One region of the Agromyces badenianii genome, then DNA from elsewhere that is predicted to be linked to it. Evidence: predicted binding sites of a transcription regulator. Region 1 holds the regulator's gene; each other region holds the start of a gene.
The links. The regulator HrcA, encoded in region 1, represses chaperone genes, less so after heat shock. The targets are predictions, from matches to a motif close to TTNGCACTCGNNNNNNNCGAGTGCNAA.

Region 1 (3,173 bases):
GAACGGCTCGCCGCCCACGGCACGATCGCATCGACGCCGAGCTCGGTGGCCGCCTGCACCGCGAGTTCGTCGCGGTCGCCCTTCGCGAGCGCCTGCACGAGCGTGATGCGCGGCACCGGCTGCTCGTGCACGATCACCTCGTCGACCGTGAGTTCGAGTTCGCGCGTTCCGGTCGAGGCGACGACGCCGTGCACGAGCGCGCCGTGTCCGTCGCCGATCGCGATGCGCTCGCCGGCTCGCACCCTCGACACGGTGACGGCGTGACGCGCCTCGTCGCCGGTGAGCGTGACGGTGCCGCCGGGCACGACTGCGGCCAGGTCGAGGGACTCGTCGAGGTAGAGGTGGCTCACCGGGGCTCCGACCTAGCCGAGGAACCGGTCGCGCAGGCGGGCGAAGATGCCCTGCTGGAAGTGGCTGAGCTCGGGCGCCGGCGACTTCTTCGAGGCTGCGAACTGGTGCATGAGGTCGCGTTCCTTCGACGAGAGCTTGGTGGGCGTGATGACCTGCACGCCGACCTTGAGGTCTCCGCGACCGGTGCCGCGCAGTCTCGAGACGCCCCGGTCTTTCACGGTGAGGATCTCGCCGCTCTGGAGTCCGGCCTTGAGTTCGAGCTCGACATCGCCGTCGAGTGCGGGGATGGTGGCCGTCGTGCCGAGGATCGCGTCGGTCATCGACACCTCGAGGGTGCACAGCAGGTCGTCGCCGTGTCGGCTGAAGACCTCGTGGTTCTTGACCTTGATCTCGAGGTACAGGTCGCCGTTGGGTCCGCCGGCGGGGCCCGCCTCGCCCGACCCGGGCATCTGCAGTCGCACACCCGTGTCGACTCCCGCGGGGATGTCGACCGGCACGGTGCGTCGGGCGCGCACTCGGCCCTGGCCCTGGCAGGTCACGCACGGCGTCGCGATGACCGTGCCGTAGCCGCGGCAGGTGCCGCACGGGCTGGAGGTCATGACGTTGCCGAGCAGCGACCGCACCGAGCGCTGGATCGAGCCCGTACCGTGGCAGATGTCGCAGGTGACGGGCGAGGTGCCCGGCTGGCAGCACGATCCGTGGCAGGTCTCGCACGTCACTGCGGTGTCGACCTCGATGTCGCGGTGCGTGCCGAAGATCACCTCGTCGAGGCCGACCTCGACCCTGATCAGCGCGTCTTGGCCCCGCTCGCGACGCGATCGCGGGCCCCGGCTCTGCTGGCCGGCACCGAAGAAGGTCTCGAAGATGTCGCCGAAGCCGCCGAAGTTCTGCCCACCGCCGAACCCGCCCTGGCCGCCGAGATCGTACTGCTCGCGCTGCCGGGGGTCGGAGAGCACGTCGTAGGCGTGCGTGACCTCCTTGAAGCGCTCGGATGCCTCGGCGCCGGGGTTGACGTCGGGGTGCAGTTCGCGCGCGAGACGGCGGTAGGCCTTCTTGATCTCGTCGGGGGTGGCGTCATGGGAGACGCCGAGGACCTCGTAGTGGTCGGCCACGGAGGGCTTGTCCTTTCGATTGCCGGATGCCGGTCGGATGCGACGGGCGGCGGGTTCAGCTCTCGCCGAGCGTGCGGGAGAGGTAGCGAGCAACGGCGCGAACGGCCGCCATGCTGTTGGAGTAGTCCATGCGGGTGGGGCCGACGATGCCGAGCCTCGAGATGTCGCGACCCGGGATCGCGAAGGCGCTCGAGACGACGGAGGTCTCACCGAGGCCGAACGAGGCGTTCTCGCGGCCGATGCGCACGGTGACGGCGTGCTCGTCGGTGGCCATCTCGCCGAAGAGCCTCAGCAGCACCACCTGCTCTTCGATCGCCTCGATGACCCCGAGGATCGAGCCGGCGAAGTCCTGCTCGGTGCGCACGAGGTTCGCCGCACCGGCCACGACGAGGCGGTCTTGGCGCTGAACCCTGGCCTGCTCGGCGAGCGTCACCGCGAGGGTGTGGAGCATCGCGGCGTGGTGCGGGTCGACGTTATCGATCTCGCCGGAGAGCGCCTCGGCGGCCTCGGCCATCGAGCGGCCACCGGCGATCTCGTTCAGGCGCGATCGCAGTGCCCCGAGCGTCTGCTCGTCGACCGGCTGCTCGAGCTCGGCGAGCCGCTGCTCGACCTGCCCGGAGTCGCTGATGAGGATGCAGAGCACTCGGTCGGGGGCGAGCGAGACGAGTTCGACGTGCCGCACGCGTGCGCTGCCGAAACTCGGGTACTGCACGACGGCGAGCTGATTGGTGAGCTGGGCGATGAGCCGCACGGTGCGGGCGAGCAGTTCGTCGAGGTCGCTCGACTCGCCGAGAAAGGTCTCGATGGCCTGCCGCTGCGCCGCGCTCATCGGGCGGATGTCGGTGAGCTGATCGACGAACACGCGATAGCCCTTGTCGGTGGGGATGCGGCCCGACGAGGTGTGCGGGGCGGCGATCAGCTCCTCCTCTTCGAGGAGGGCCATGTCGTTGCGGATCGTCGCCGCCGACACGCCGAAGGCGTGGCGTTCGACGATCGACTTCGAGCCCACGGGCTCGCGCGACGCGACGTAGTCCTGCACGATCGCGCGGAGCACGGCGAGGCTGCGTTCGGAGACCATGTCCATCGCTCCTCTCGCACTTAGCACTCGATCTGAGTGAGTGCTAATCATATCGCGACATCCCGTCACCTGCCCGTTGCAGGCTGCGGGGCGGCGGCGCTAGCTTATGGGTATCCCGCGAGTCACCCCCCGATAGGAATCTTCCTGTCGCGCGAGCGCGGTTCATCAGAGAACCCCGAAAGGCACGCACCATGACCGATCCGAACGCCCCTGCACCCGGCCAGAACGTTCCGCCGACGCCCCCGCAGCAGCCTGCAGCACCGCAGCCGGTCGCCGCTGCACCGCTCGCGCCCGAACAAGACGTGCAGTGGGGCTCGTTCGCGCACCTCGGCGGCATCCTGGGCTTCCTGCCCTCGCTCGTCATCTGGCTCGTCTTCAAAGACCGCGGCTCGTTCACGAACACCGAGGCGAAAGAGGCGCTGAACTTCCAGATCACGATCCTGATCGCCTACGTCGTGGGCTGGATCCTGACGTTCATCCTCATCGGCGTGTTCGTCGTCTGGGCGGCCTGGATCGTCAGCGTCGTCCTCTCGATCATCGCGTTCCTCCGGGCGAAGGAGGGGCAGCACTACCGCTACCCGTTCGCGATCCGCCTCATCAAGTAATTCGCAAGGAGCGGAGCGCGCCGGGAG
Region 2 (3,173 bases), 1.0 Mb from region 1:
TGACGCACCGACGCGGTGACGCCCTGACGCCCGCGTCAGATCCGCTCGACGAGCAGCGTGACATGGCGACCGGCCTCACGGGTCAGCACGATCGTCGCTGATGCCGAACCGCGCAGCTTCAGTCGCGTGCGCAGCGCGGCCGGGTCGACGTCGACGCCGCGCTTCTTGATCTCGAGCGTGCCGATGCCGCGAGCGGCGAGCGCCTGGCGCAACTGCCGTTCGTCGGCCGGCAGTCGCTCGAGCACCCGGAAGCCCCGGGCGAACGGCGAGTCGAACGCAGTGTCGGCGGTGAGGTAGGCGATTCCGCTGCTCAGCATCCACGCGCCGTGGGCGCGGGCCAGGTCGCCGATCAGGCGTGCCCGGATCACCGCCCCGTCGGGCTCGTAGAGGTAGTCGCCGAGTGGGCCGACGGGCGCGTCTTCACTGTCGGCGCCGGCTGTGAGCTCGTGGGCGGCCTCGCCGCGGACGACGAGGGCGGCGCGGCGGATGCCGGGCCGGGCCACGAGCCCGAACCACACGCCGAGCTCGACGAGGTCGCCGTCGACCGAGACCCACTGTGCCTCGGCGTCAGACGGAATGACCTCGCGATCGGTGCCCGGGCCGAGCTTCACTCCGACGGGCATGCGCTCGCCGAGCCGGAAGGCGAAGTCGAGCGAGGGGGAGTAGCCCGAGGCATCCGTGATTCTCCTGGTGGTGCCGCCCGCGGTGGTGCGCCGTGCGGGGTCGAGCCAGGCGCCGTCGATGCCGCCGAGCGGAACGCGCTCGGCCTGCTCGTGGAGCACCCGCGCCCGTGGGAACGGGGTGAGGTTGTACGCTGCGATGGCCGCGGTGACCTCGTCGGCCTCTGCGGCGGTGACCTCGAGGTCGATCGCCGCCATCGCGAGGGCGTCTCCGCCGATGCCGCAGCCGAGGTCGGCCACGTGCCCGAGTCCCGCGCGGGAGAACCGCCCGGCGTGCAGCGCGGCGACCTTCAATCGCGTCGCCTGCTCGAGTCCGGCCTCGGTGAAGAGCATCCGGGAGGCGAACGGGCCGAACTTCGTTCCGGCCTTCGCGCGGAGCTTCGCCTGGCTGAGCACGGCGGCGACGAGCGTCGGCGGATGCCCCTGCTTGCGGAGGTCGGCGACGGTCTTGACGATGTCGGCCTTCGAGTCCCAGTCGGGCAGCCCGTCGAGCAGCGTGAGGCCCTCGGGCGAGAGCAGTTCGACGAGTTCGGCGCGATCCACCCGGCCACGCTAGCATCGCCCCTTGGGCGAGGTTCGCCCGTGGCTGAACGGGCTGGCACTCACGTTGCACGAGTGCCAAATCGCGCCTAGACTCGGTTTAGCACTCTCGCTCTGAGGCTGCTAACCAGTCTTCGTCAAGAAAGAGGTCAACCGTGTCGGTTTCCATCAAGCCGCTCGAGGATCGCATCGTCATCAAGCAGGTCGAGGCCGAGCAGACCACCGCATCGGGTCTGGTCATCCCCGACACCGCCAAGGAGAAGCCCCAGGAGGGCGAGGTCGTGGCAGTGGGCCCCGGCCGCATCGATGACAACGGCAACCGCGTCCCGCTCGACGTCGCAGTCGGCGACAAGGTGATCTACTCGAAGTACGGCGGCACCGAGGTCAAGTTCGGCGGCGACGACCTGCTCGTGCTGTCGGCTCGCGACGTGCTCGCAGTCGTCGTCCGCTAAGGGCGACACGATTCATCCGAGGCCCGGATGCCCCCTCGGGGCGTCCGGGCCTCGTCGTCGTTCCGGTGAGCGGATGCCTCGGCCGATCGGGGTCGCGGCAGTGTGGCTGGATCTCGACGTCAGACGGCTGACGCGGCGCGGCGCGGCGTCGCGGGCCGGGCGTAGTCTGTGCTGGTGTCATCCCGCCCCGCGACCGCGCCTTCCCCCTCGACGGACTCCTCGGCAGGCGTGAGTCGCTCCGGGCTTCTCTTCGCGATCGGCGCCTACGGGCTCTGGGGCTTCCTGCCCGTCTACTTCATCGCGCTGGCACCGTCGGGTCCGTTCGAGATCGTCGGCTGGCGCGTGCTGTTCTCCCTCGTCTTCTGCGCGCTGCTCATCACCGTCACGCGGGCGTTGCGGCCGCTCGCGGTGCTGCTCCGCGACCGGCGCATCGTGCTCACGATGGGCCTGGCCGGGCTCCTCATCTTCATCAACTGGCAGACCTACGTCTACGCCGCGCTCTCGAACCAGGTGGTCGAGGCGGCGCTCGGCTACTTCATCAACCCGATCGTCACGGTCTTCCTCGGCGTGCTCGTGCTGCGCGAGCGCCTGAATCTGACGCAGTGGATCGCCGTCGGCATCTCGATCGTCGCCGTCGTCGTGCTCGCGGTCGGCTACGGGCAGCTGCCGTGGATCGCGCTCGTGCTCGCGTTCTCGTTCGGCTTCTACGGCCTCATCAAGAAGCGGGTCGGCCCGAAGGTCGACGCCGTCTCGGGCCTGACCATCGAGACCGTGTGGCTCGCGCCGCTCGCCGTCGTGCAACTCGTCTTCGTGTCGATGACCACGGGCCTCACCATCGGTACGGTCAGCGTGTGGCACACGGTGCTGCTCCTGCTCGCCGGAGCGATCACCGCGGTGCCGCTCCTGCTCTTCGCAGCGGCGTCGCGACGGTTGCCCCTCATCTTCATGGGGTTCATCCAGTACTTCGCCCCCTTCATCCAGTTCCTCGTGGGCGTCTTCGTGCTGAAGGAACCGATGCCGCCCGAACGCTGGATCGGGTTCGCCCTCGTCTGGGTGGCGCTCATCGTGCTGACGGTCGACCTGCTGCGGGGTGTTCGCGCCTCGCGACGCGTGGTCGCCGAACCGGCCTGAGGCCGAGCCGACGGTCTGCCGTCCCCCTCTTCGCGACACACGGCGAGCGGATGTCGCGGACGCGCGATCCTCGCGTGAGAGCCCGGAATCATGCGGGTTCCTTGCGCCGGATCGAGGCGAGGTGTCGGCGAGGTAACGATTGAGGGGGCGTTACACGGTTGTGACCGCACTGACTTGTTTCCGCCATTGGCGCGGAATACTGTCAGACAACGGCGTCACCATGGCGCTGCATTGTGTACCAATTCCTTCAGTCCCAAGGAGCAACATGAGCGTATTCGCGAAGGCCACGGCCAAGCGTTCGGCTCGCGCAGCCTGGACGGGTCTCGCCATCGCCGGCGTCAGCACCCTCCTCCTGTCTGCGTGCGCGTCG
Region 3 (3,173 bases), 880 kb from region 1:
TGTCCGAGCAGTTCGCGGCCACGGGCAACCAGCTCGTCGTCGTGCTCGGCTCCGACTACGCCGACGCGACCGCCGCCGGCTGATCGCGACGGCCCGACCGAGGCCCGACCAGCCGCCTGACCGGCTCACGGCGGCCGACTGACCGCCACCTGGCCGGCGCGAGCAGGCGAATCGTTGCCATTCCGAGACCTGCTCGACTCGACGGCCTCTTGTGCCCGAGCGCACTGTCGTGACTATCTGGATTCGGCCGCTCTCCCGTGCGAATACCCGGCGCCGTCCCTGGCGTTCGTCGTTGCGATCGAGTGGCCCGGCACAGGCCACTGGCAGGTGCTGATCGGACACACGGCAACATGGGAGCAACGCATGGCGAACGGAACCGTCAAGTGGTTCAACGCTGAAAAGGGCTACGGATTCATCACCGTCGACGAGGGGGGCCAAGACGTCTTCGTCCACTACTCCGCGATCGACATGTCGGGGTACAAGGTGCTCGAGGAGGGCCAGCAGGTCGTGTTCGAGGTCGGCACCGGCTCGAAGGGTCCGCAGGCCGAGGCGGTGCGTCCGGCCTGATCGGGCTCGAGGTCGATTCGTGGACGCGCCGCCGGATCCGACGGCGCGTTCCCGCACTCAGGGGCGGACCCGCCGCTACGCTGGCGGTCATGGCAGCGCAGGTCCGGCCTGCCCCGTATCGACGGGGAGCGCGGTTCGCCGTGCTCGCCGTCGCGGCCTTGCTGCTCGCCGGATGCCAATCGGCGCCGGTGCCCGCCCCCGACACTGAGGTGCCGGTGCGCCCGGCCGCCGGCTCGGCGCCCTCGTCGGTGTCGTTCGCGCCGCTTCGCGGAACCGCGGCGGATGCCTCGGAGCTCGCGCATCCCTCGCTCGCGGTGAAGATCGACAACCACGAAGAGGCGCGGCCGCACCTCGCGCTGAACCGCACCGACCTCGTCTTCGAAGAGCTCGTCGAGGGCGGCATCACGCGGTACGTCGCCGTCTGGCATTCCGACGTTCCCGACGAGGTCGGCCCGGTGCGATCGATCCGGCCCATGGACCCCGACATCGCCTCGCCCTTCGGCGGCATCATCGCCTACTCGGGCGGCCAGGAGCAGTTCGTCGAGATGATGATGGCGACACCGCTGCTGAACCTCGTGTTCGACTACGACGACACAGGACTCTTCTCGCGTGCCGACGACCGCCCGGGCCCGCACGATGTCGTCCTCCGTGCCGGCGAAGCGGTCTCGCGCAATGCCGCGCTCGCGCCGCCGCCGATGCAGTTCTCGTACGGCACCGCCGACCCGCTCGTCGCCCCCGCGCTCGCGGCCGCCCCGACGTCGCGCATCGATCTCGTCTTCTCCGATGCGCGATTCCCCGCTTGGGAATGGGACGGCGCGGCATCCACCTGGCTGCGCTCGCAAGAGGGCTCGCCAGACCTCGAGGCCTCGGGTGAGCGGGTCGGCGCCACGAACATCGTGACGCTGCGGGTCGGCATCGACTGGAGCTACGGCGAGGTGCCGAAGACCGTCATGATCGGCTCGGGCGAGGCATGGGTCTCGGCGGCCGGTCGCACCGCCCACGGCACCTGGGCGAAGGATGCCGCGGGCTCGCCGATCACCCTCACCGCCGACGACGGCTCGCCGCTTCGATTGGCCCCCGGCAACACGTGGGTCGAGCTCGTGCCGGGCGAGGGGTCGGCGACGTTCACGCCCTGAGCGGACACCACCGGGCTCGCTTGCACTCGTGACGGTCGAGTGCCAGAATCGATTTAGCACTCACTCGTTTTGAGTGCTAACCCAACGAATCTTTGAAGACGTCCGGGAAAGGACGAGAGAAACACATGGCAAAGATCATTGCTTTCAACGAGGAGGCCCGTCGCGGCCTCGAGCGTGGCCTCAACACGCTCGCCGACGCGGTGAAGGTGACCCTCGGCCCGCGCGGTCGCAACGTCGTGCTCGAGAAGAAGTGGGGCGCCCCCACGATCACGAACGACGGTGTGTCGATCGCCAAGGAGATCGAGCTCGACGACCCGTACGAGAAGATCGGTGCCGAGCTCGTCAAGGAGGTCGCCAAGAAGACCGACGACGTCGCCGGTGACGGCACCACGACCTCGGTCGTGCTCGCCCAGGCGCTCGTGCGCGAGGGCCTCCGCAACGTCGCCGCAGGCGCCGACCCCATCTCGCTGAAGCGCGGCATCGAGAAGGCCGTCGCGGCCGTCGAGGCCGAGCTCCTCGCCAACGCGAAGGACGTCGAGACCAAGGAAGAGATCGCCGCCACGGCTTCGATCTCGGCCGCCGACGAGCAGATCGGCGCGCTCATCGCCGAAGCGATCGACAAGGTCGGCAAGGAGGGCGTCGTCACCGTCGAGGAGTCGAACACCTTCGGCACCGAGCTCGAGCTGACCGAGGGCATGCGCTTCGACAAGGGCTACCTGTCGGCGTACTTCGTCACCGACCCCGAGCGCCAGGAAGCGGTCTTCGAAGACCCGTACATCCTGATCGTCAACAGCAAGGTCTCGAACATCAAGGACCTGCTCCCCATCGTCGACAAGGTCATCCAGACCGGCAAGCAGCTCCTCATCATCGCTGAGGACGTCGACGGCGAGGCGCTCGCGACCCTGATCGTCAACAAGATCCGCGGCATCTTCAAGTCGGTCGCCGTCAAGGCCCCGGGCTTCGGCGACCGCCGCAAGGCGCAGCTGCAGGACATCGCCACCCTCACCGGCGGCCAGGTCATCTCCGAGGAGGTCGGTCTCAAGCTCGAGAACGTCACCCTCGACCTGCTCGGCACGGCTCGCAAGGTCATCATCACCAAGGACGAGACGACCATCGTCGAGGGTGGCGGCGACGAGGAGGCCATCGCCGGCCGTGTCTCGCAGATCCGCAAGGAGATCGAGAACACCGACTCCGACTACGACCGCGAGAAGCTCCAGGAGCGCCTCGCCAAGCTCGCCGGCGGCGTCGCCGTCATCAAGGCGGGTGCGGCGACCGAGGTCGAGCTCAAGGAGCGCAAGCACCGCATCGAAGACGCCGTTCGCAACGCGAAGGCCGCCGTCGAAGAGGGCATCGTCGCCGGTGGTGGCGTCGCTCTCATCCAGGCCGGCAAGACCGCCTTCGAGAAGCTCGAGCTGGTCGGCGACGAGGCGACGGGTGCGAACATCGTTCGCGTCGCCATCGACGCTCCGC
Region 4 (3,173 bases), 1.2 Mb from region 1:
ATCGAGCTGAGTCTCATCGCCGTGCGGTTCACGGTGTACCTCGGAGCGATCTTCTGGGTGCTGCCGCTCGGCATGGCCTTCGCCTTCCTCGGCGTGCAGCTCGCCGTGTTCGGCGTCTACATGGGCGCCTCGTTCGCGCCGAACCACAAGGGCATGCCGATCATCCCGGCCGACGCGAAGCTCGACTTCTTCTCGAAGCAGGTGCTCACCTCGCGCAACGTCTCGGGCGGCCTGTGGGCGAGCGCCCTCCTCGGCGGACTCAACTACCAGGTCGAGCACCACCTGTTCCCGAACATGCCGCGGCCGCACCTCGCCAGGGCGCGCGAGATCGTGCGTGAGCACTGCCGCACCCTCGACGTGCCCTACACCGAGACGACGCTCATGAAGTCGTACGGTATCGTCATCGAATACCTCAACCGCGTGGGCCTCTCCGCCCGCGATCCCTTCGATTGCCCGATGGTGAACCAATTCCGTCGAGTCTGATCATCCCGTGCGGCTCGCACTCGTCGAGACCCGCACCCACACACTTCCGGCGGCGGACGTCGCCGTCGGAACCCCGCACGACCTGAGGTCGTGCACGTCGCAGCCGTTTCGGCGGCTCGGCTTTACAGAAGGAAAAGAATATGGCAACCGGAACCGTCAAGTGGTTCAACGCCGACAAGGGCTTCGGCTTCATCGCTCCTGACGACGGCTCGGCCGACGTCTTCGCGCACTTCAGCGCGATCGCATCGGGCGGCTACCGCTCGCTCGAGGAGAACCAGAAGGTCGAATTCGAGACCGCTCGCGGCCCCAAGGGCCTGCAGGCCGAGAACATCACGGTCATTTCGTAAGTTCTCGAATCCCTTTCGATCGGGGGGTCGGCGCGCTGAGCGTGTCGACACCCGGTCCACGAGCGGATGTCGCGGCAGCCGCCTCTTCGTGAGGCAGGCGCCGCGGCATCCGCTCGCTGCGTTTGGGGGTCAGGTCGCTCGGTCGATCAGGCCCGCCAGTCTCCGTCGGTCGAGTGGCCGGCCGACCGGCCGTATCGAGACCGCAGGGCGTCTTCAAAGCTTCGCTCCCTAGGCTCGGGCACGCCGACAGCCCGATCGATCCGGTCGGCCCCGAAGGAGGAGCCCCCATGCAGTGCCCCAGTGACGGAACCCTGCTCGTGATGAGTGAGCGCAGCGGCATCGAGATCGACTACTGCCCGAACTGCCGCGGCGTCTGGCTCGACCGGGGCGAGCTCGACAAGATCGTCGAGCGTGGCGCGCGCGAGTTCGGCGGGCAGCCCCAGGCCGCATCTGCTCCGCAGGCCGCGCCTGCTGCCGCACCCATACAGCCGCCGGCCCCCGCGTACGGACAGCCTTCGTACCAGCAGCCGTATGACAACCGCGGGTATGACAACCGTGGACATGACGCCCGTGGACATGACAACCGTGGGTACGGCGACCAGGGCTACCCGCGCAAGAAGAAAAAGGAGAGCTGGCTCTCCGAACTCTTCGACTGATCCTGTGCGAACGGATGCCGAGCGTGCGCGAGTACCAGAGCGCTGCTTTCGGCTGGCGTTGCGGCCGCAGAATTCGTCGCGCATTCCGTCCCCGCGGCCTTGGCACTCTCGAAAACAGAGTGCTAAAATCGACGTAGTTGAGTCGAAGTGACTCAACTCTTGAAGCAGCCGCTCCGGCGGCTCCAGGGAGGAGAAGTCAATGGCCATGATGTGGGACCCGTTCCGTGAGCTCGACCGCCTCGCTGCGGACATGCTCGATTCTCGCCAAGGGCCGCGAGTCATGCCGATCGACCTGCACCGCGACGGCGATCACTACGTGCTCGCCGCCGACCTGCCGGGCGTGGACCCCGGATCGGTCGACGTGGATGTCGACGGCCAACTGCTCACGATTCGCGCCGAGCGCACGCTGCGCACGGATGGCGACGTGAAGTGGCTCGCGCACGAGCGGCCGAGCGGCTCGTTCCTTCGTCAGATCACCCTCGGCGAGGGCATCGACACCGCAGGCATCAGCGCGCACTACGACAACGGCGTGCTGAGCGTGATCATCCCCATGAGCGAACGCGCGAAGCCGCGCAAGGTCGAAGTGGTGAGCGCGCCTGAACGGCAGCAGGTCGCGTCGAACAAGTGAGCTGACGCCGAACGCACCGACAGCGGGCCCGCATCGCACGACGATGCGGGCCCGCTGCATGCCCCGAACCGCGTCGGAGGCTACGCCGTGCTGCCGCCGATGTTCACGAGCCAGGCGATGCCGTAGCCGTCGACGCACATGCCGAAGGCGTCGCCCCACGGAGCGACCTCGAGTGGCACGGTGACGGCGCCGCTGTTCGAGAGCTTCTCCCAGTAGCCGCGCAGCTCGGCATTCTGCTCGGCGCCGCCCGAGAGCGAGACCGAGACGTTGCCGGCGCCCGTGTACTCCAGGTAGCTCGGGGTGTCCGCGCCCATCAGCACCAGGCCGCCCTCGGCCTCGAGCTGGCTGTGCATGATCTTGTCGGCGTCGGCCGGGTTGTCGGCCTGGCCGTATTCGGCGAAGGTGCTCGACGTGAGTTCACCGCCGAAGACCGACTGGTAGAACTCCATCGCCTCCTTCGCGTTGTCGCGGAAGTTGAGATACGGGTTGAGCGTGACCATGATGCGCCTGTGACCTTTCGACTCGTGCGTACTGGCCGATCCTCCTCGTTCGCGCGTCCGGCGGCAAGAAGCATCTCCCGGCGGCACGATGCACTCGCGGCGGCCGGAAGGATCTCTCGGCGGTCGGATCAAGGGTTGACAGCGGCATCCGTTCGTCATACCTTGTAATCAACCAAAAGGTTGATCAAAGAACGAGTTGAGAAAGGCGAGCGATGATCCTCGATCCCAGCGCAGACGACCGTCTCGACCGCGCCTTCATGGCGCTGGCCGACCCGGTGCGCCGGGGCATCATCGCCCGACTGAGCCGGGGGCCGGCCACGGTCAACGAGCTCGCCGAACCGTTCGCGATCACCAAGCAGGCCGTTTCGAAGCACATCCAGGTGCTCGAGAGCGCGGGGCTCGTCACCAGAACGCGTGACGCGCAACGCCGCCCCGTGCACCTCGACGCGGCCACGCTCGAAGCCCTCACCGCGTGGATCGACCGATACCGGCTGATCCACGAGCAGCAGTTCCGCGCATTGGACGCGCTGCTCGCTCAAGACCCCGGCCATGACGCCGC

Region 2: a site for HrcA is predicted at 1,276-1,302, ahead of groES (co-chaperone GroES). Genes of this name have one in related genera too.
Region 3: a site for HrcA is predicted at 1,757-1,783, ahead of groL (chaperonin GroEL). Genes of this name have one in related genera too.
Region 4: a site for HrcA is predicted at 1,586-1,612, ahead of DCE93_RS12315 (Hsp20/alpha crystallin family protein). Genes of this name have one in related genera too.

The regions. Positions count from the first base shown of each region.
Region 1 is NZ_CP028913.1:1,391,509-1,394,681, reverse strand. Features, by position in the region: gene DCE93_RS06655 (16S rRNA (uracil(1498)-N(3))-methyltransferase) at 1-350, opposite strand, end outside; gene dnaJ (molecular chaperone DnaJ) at 363-1,463, opposite strand; gene hrcA (heat-inducible transcriptional repressor HrcA) at 1,519-2,541, opposite strand; gene DCE93_RS06640 (DUF4870 domain-containing protein) at 2,733-3,146, shown strand.
Region 2 is NZ_CP028913.1:2,397,744-2,400,916, reverse strand. Features, by position in the region: gene DCE93_RS11330 (class I SAM-dependent methyltransferase) at 36-1,223, opposite strand; gene groES (co-chaperone GroES) at 1,376-1,672, shown strand; gene rarD (EamA family transporter RarD) at 1,847-2,803, shown strand; gene DCE93_RS11315 (ABC transporter substrate-binding protein) at 3,069-3,173, shown strand, end outside.
Region 3 is NZ_CP028913.1:2,266,994-2,270,166, reverse strand. Features, by position in the region: gene DCE93_RS10745 (LytR C-terminal domain-containing protein) at 1-83, shown strand, start outside; gene DCE93_RS10740 (cold-shock protein) at 364-567, shown strand; gene DCE93_RS10735 (DUF3048 domain-containing protein) at 657-1,703, shown strand; gene groL (chaperonin GroEL) at 1,829-3,173, shown strand, end outside.
Region 4 is NZ_CP028913.1:2,605,494-2,608,666, reverse strand. Features, by position in the region: gene DCE93_RS12330 (fatty acid desaturase family protein) at 1-483, shown strand, start outside; gene DCE93_RS12325 (cold-shock protein) at 624-830, shown strand; gene DCE93_RS12320 (TFIIB-type zinc ribbon-containing protein) at 1,118-1,486, shown strand; gene DCE93_RS12315 (Hsp20/alpha crystallin family protein) at 1,686-2,114, shown strand; gene DCE93_RS12310 (VOC family protein) at 2,195-2,617, opposite strand; gene DCE93_RS12305 (ArsR/SmtB family transcription factor) at 2,827-3,173, shown strand, end outside.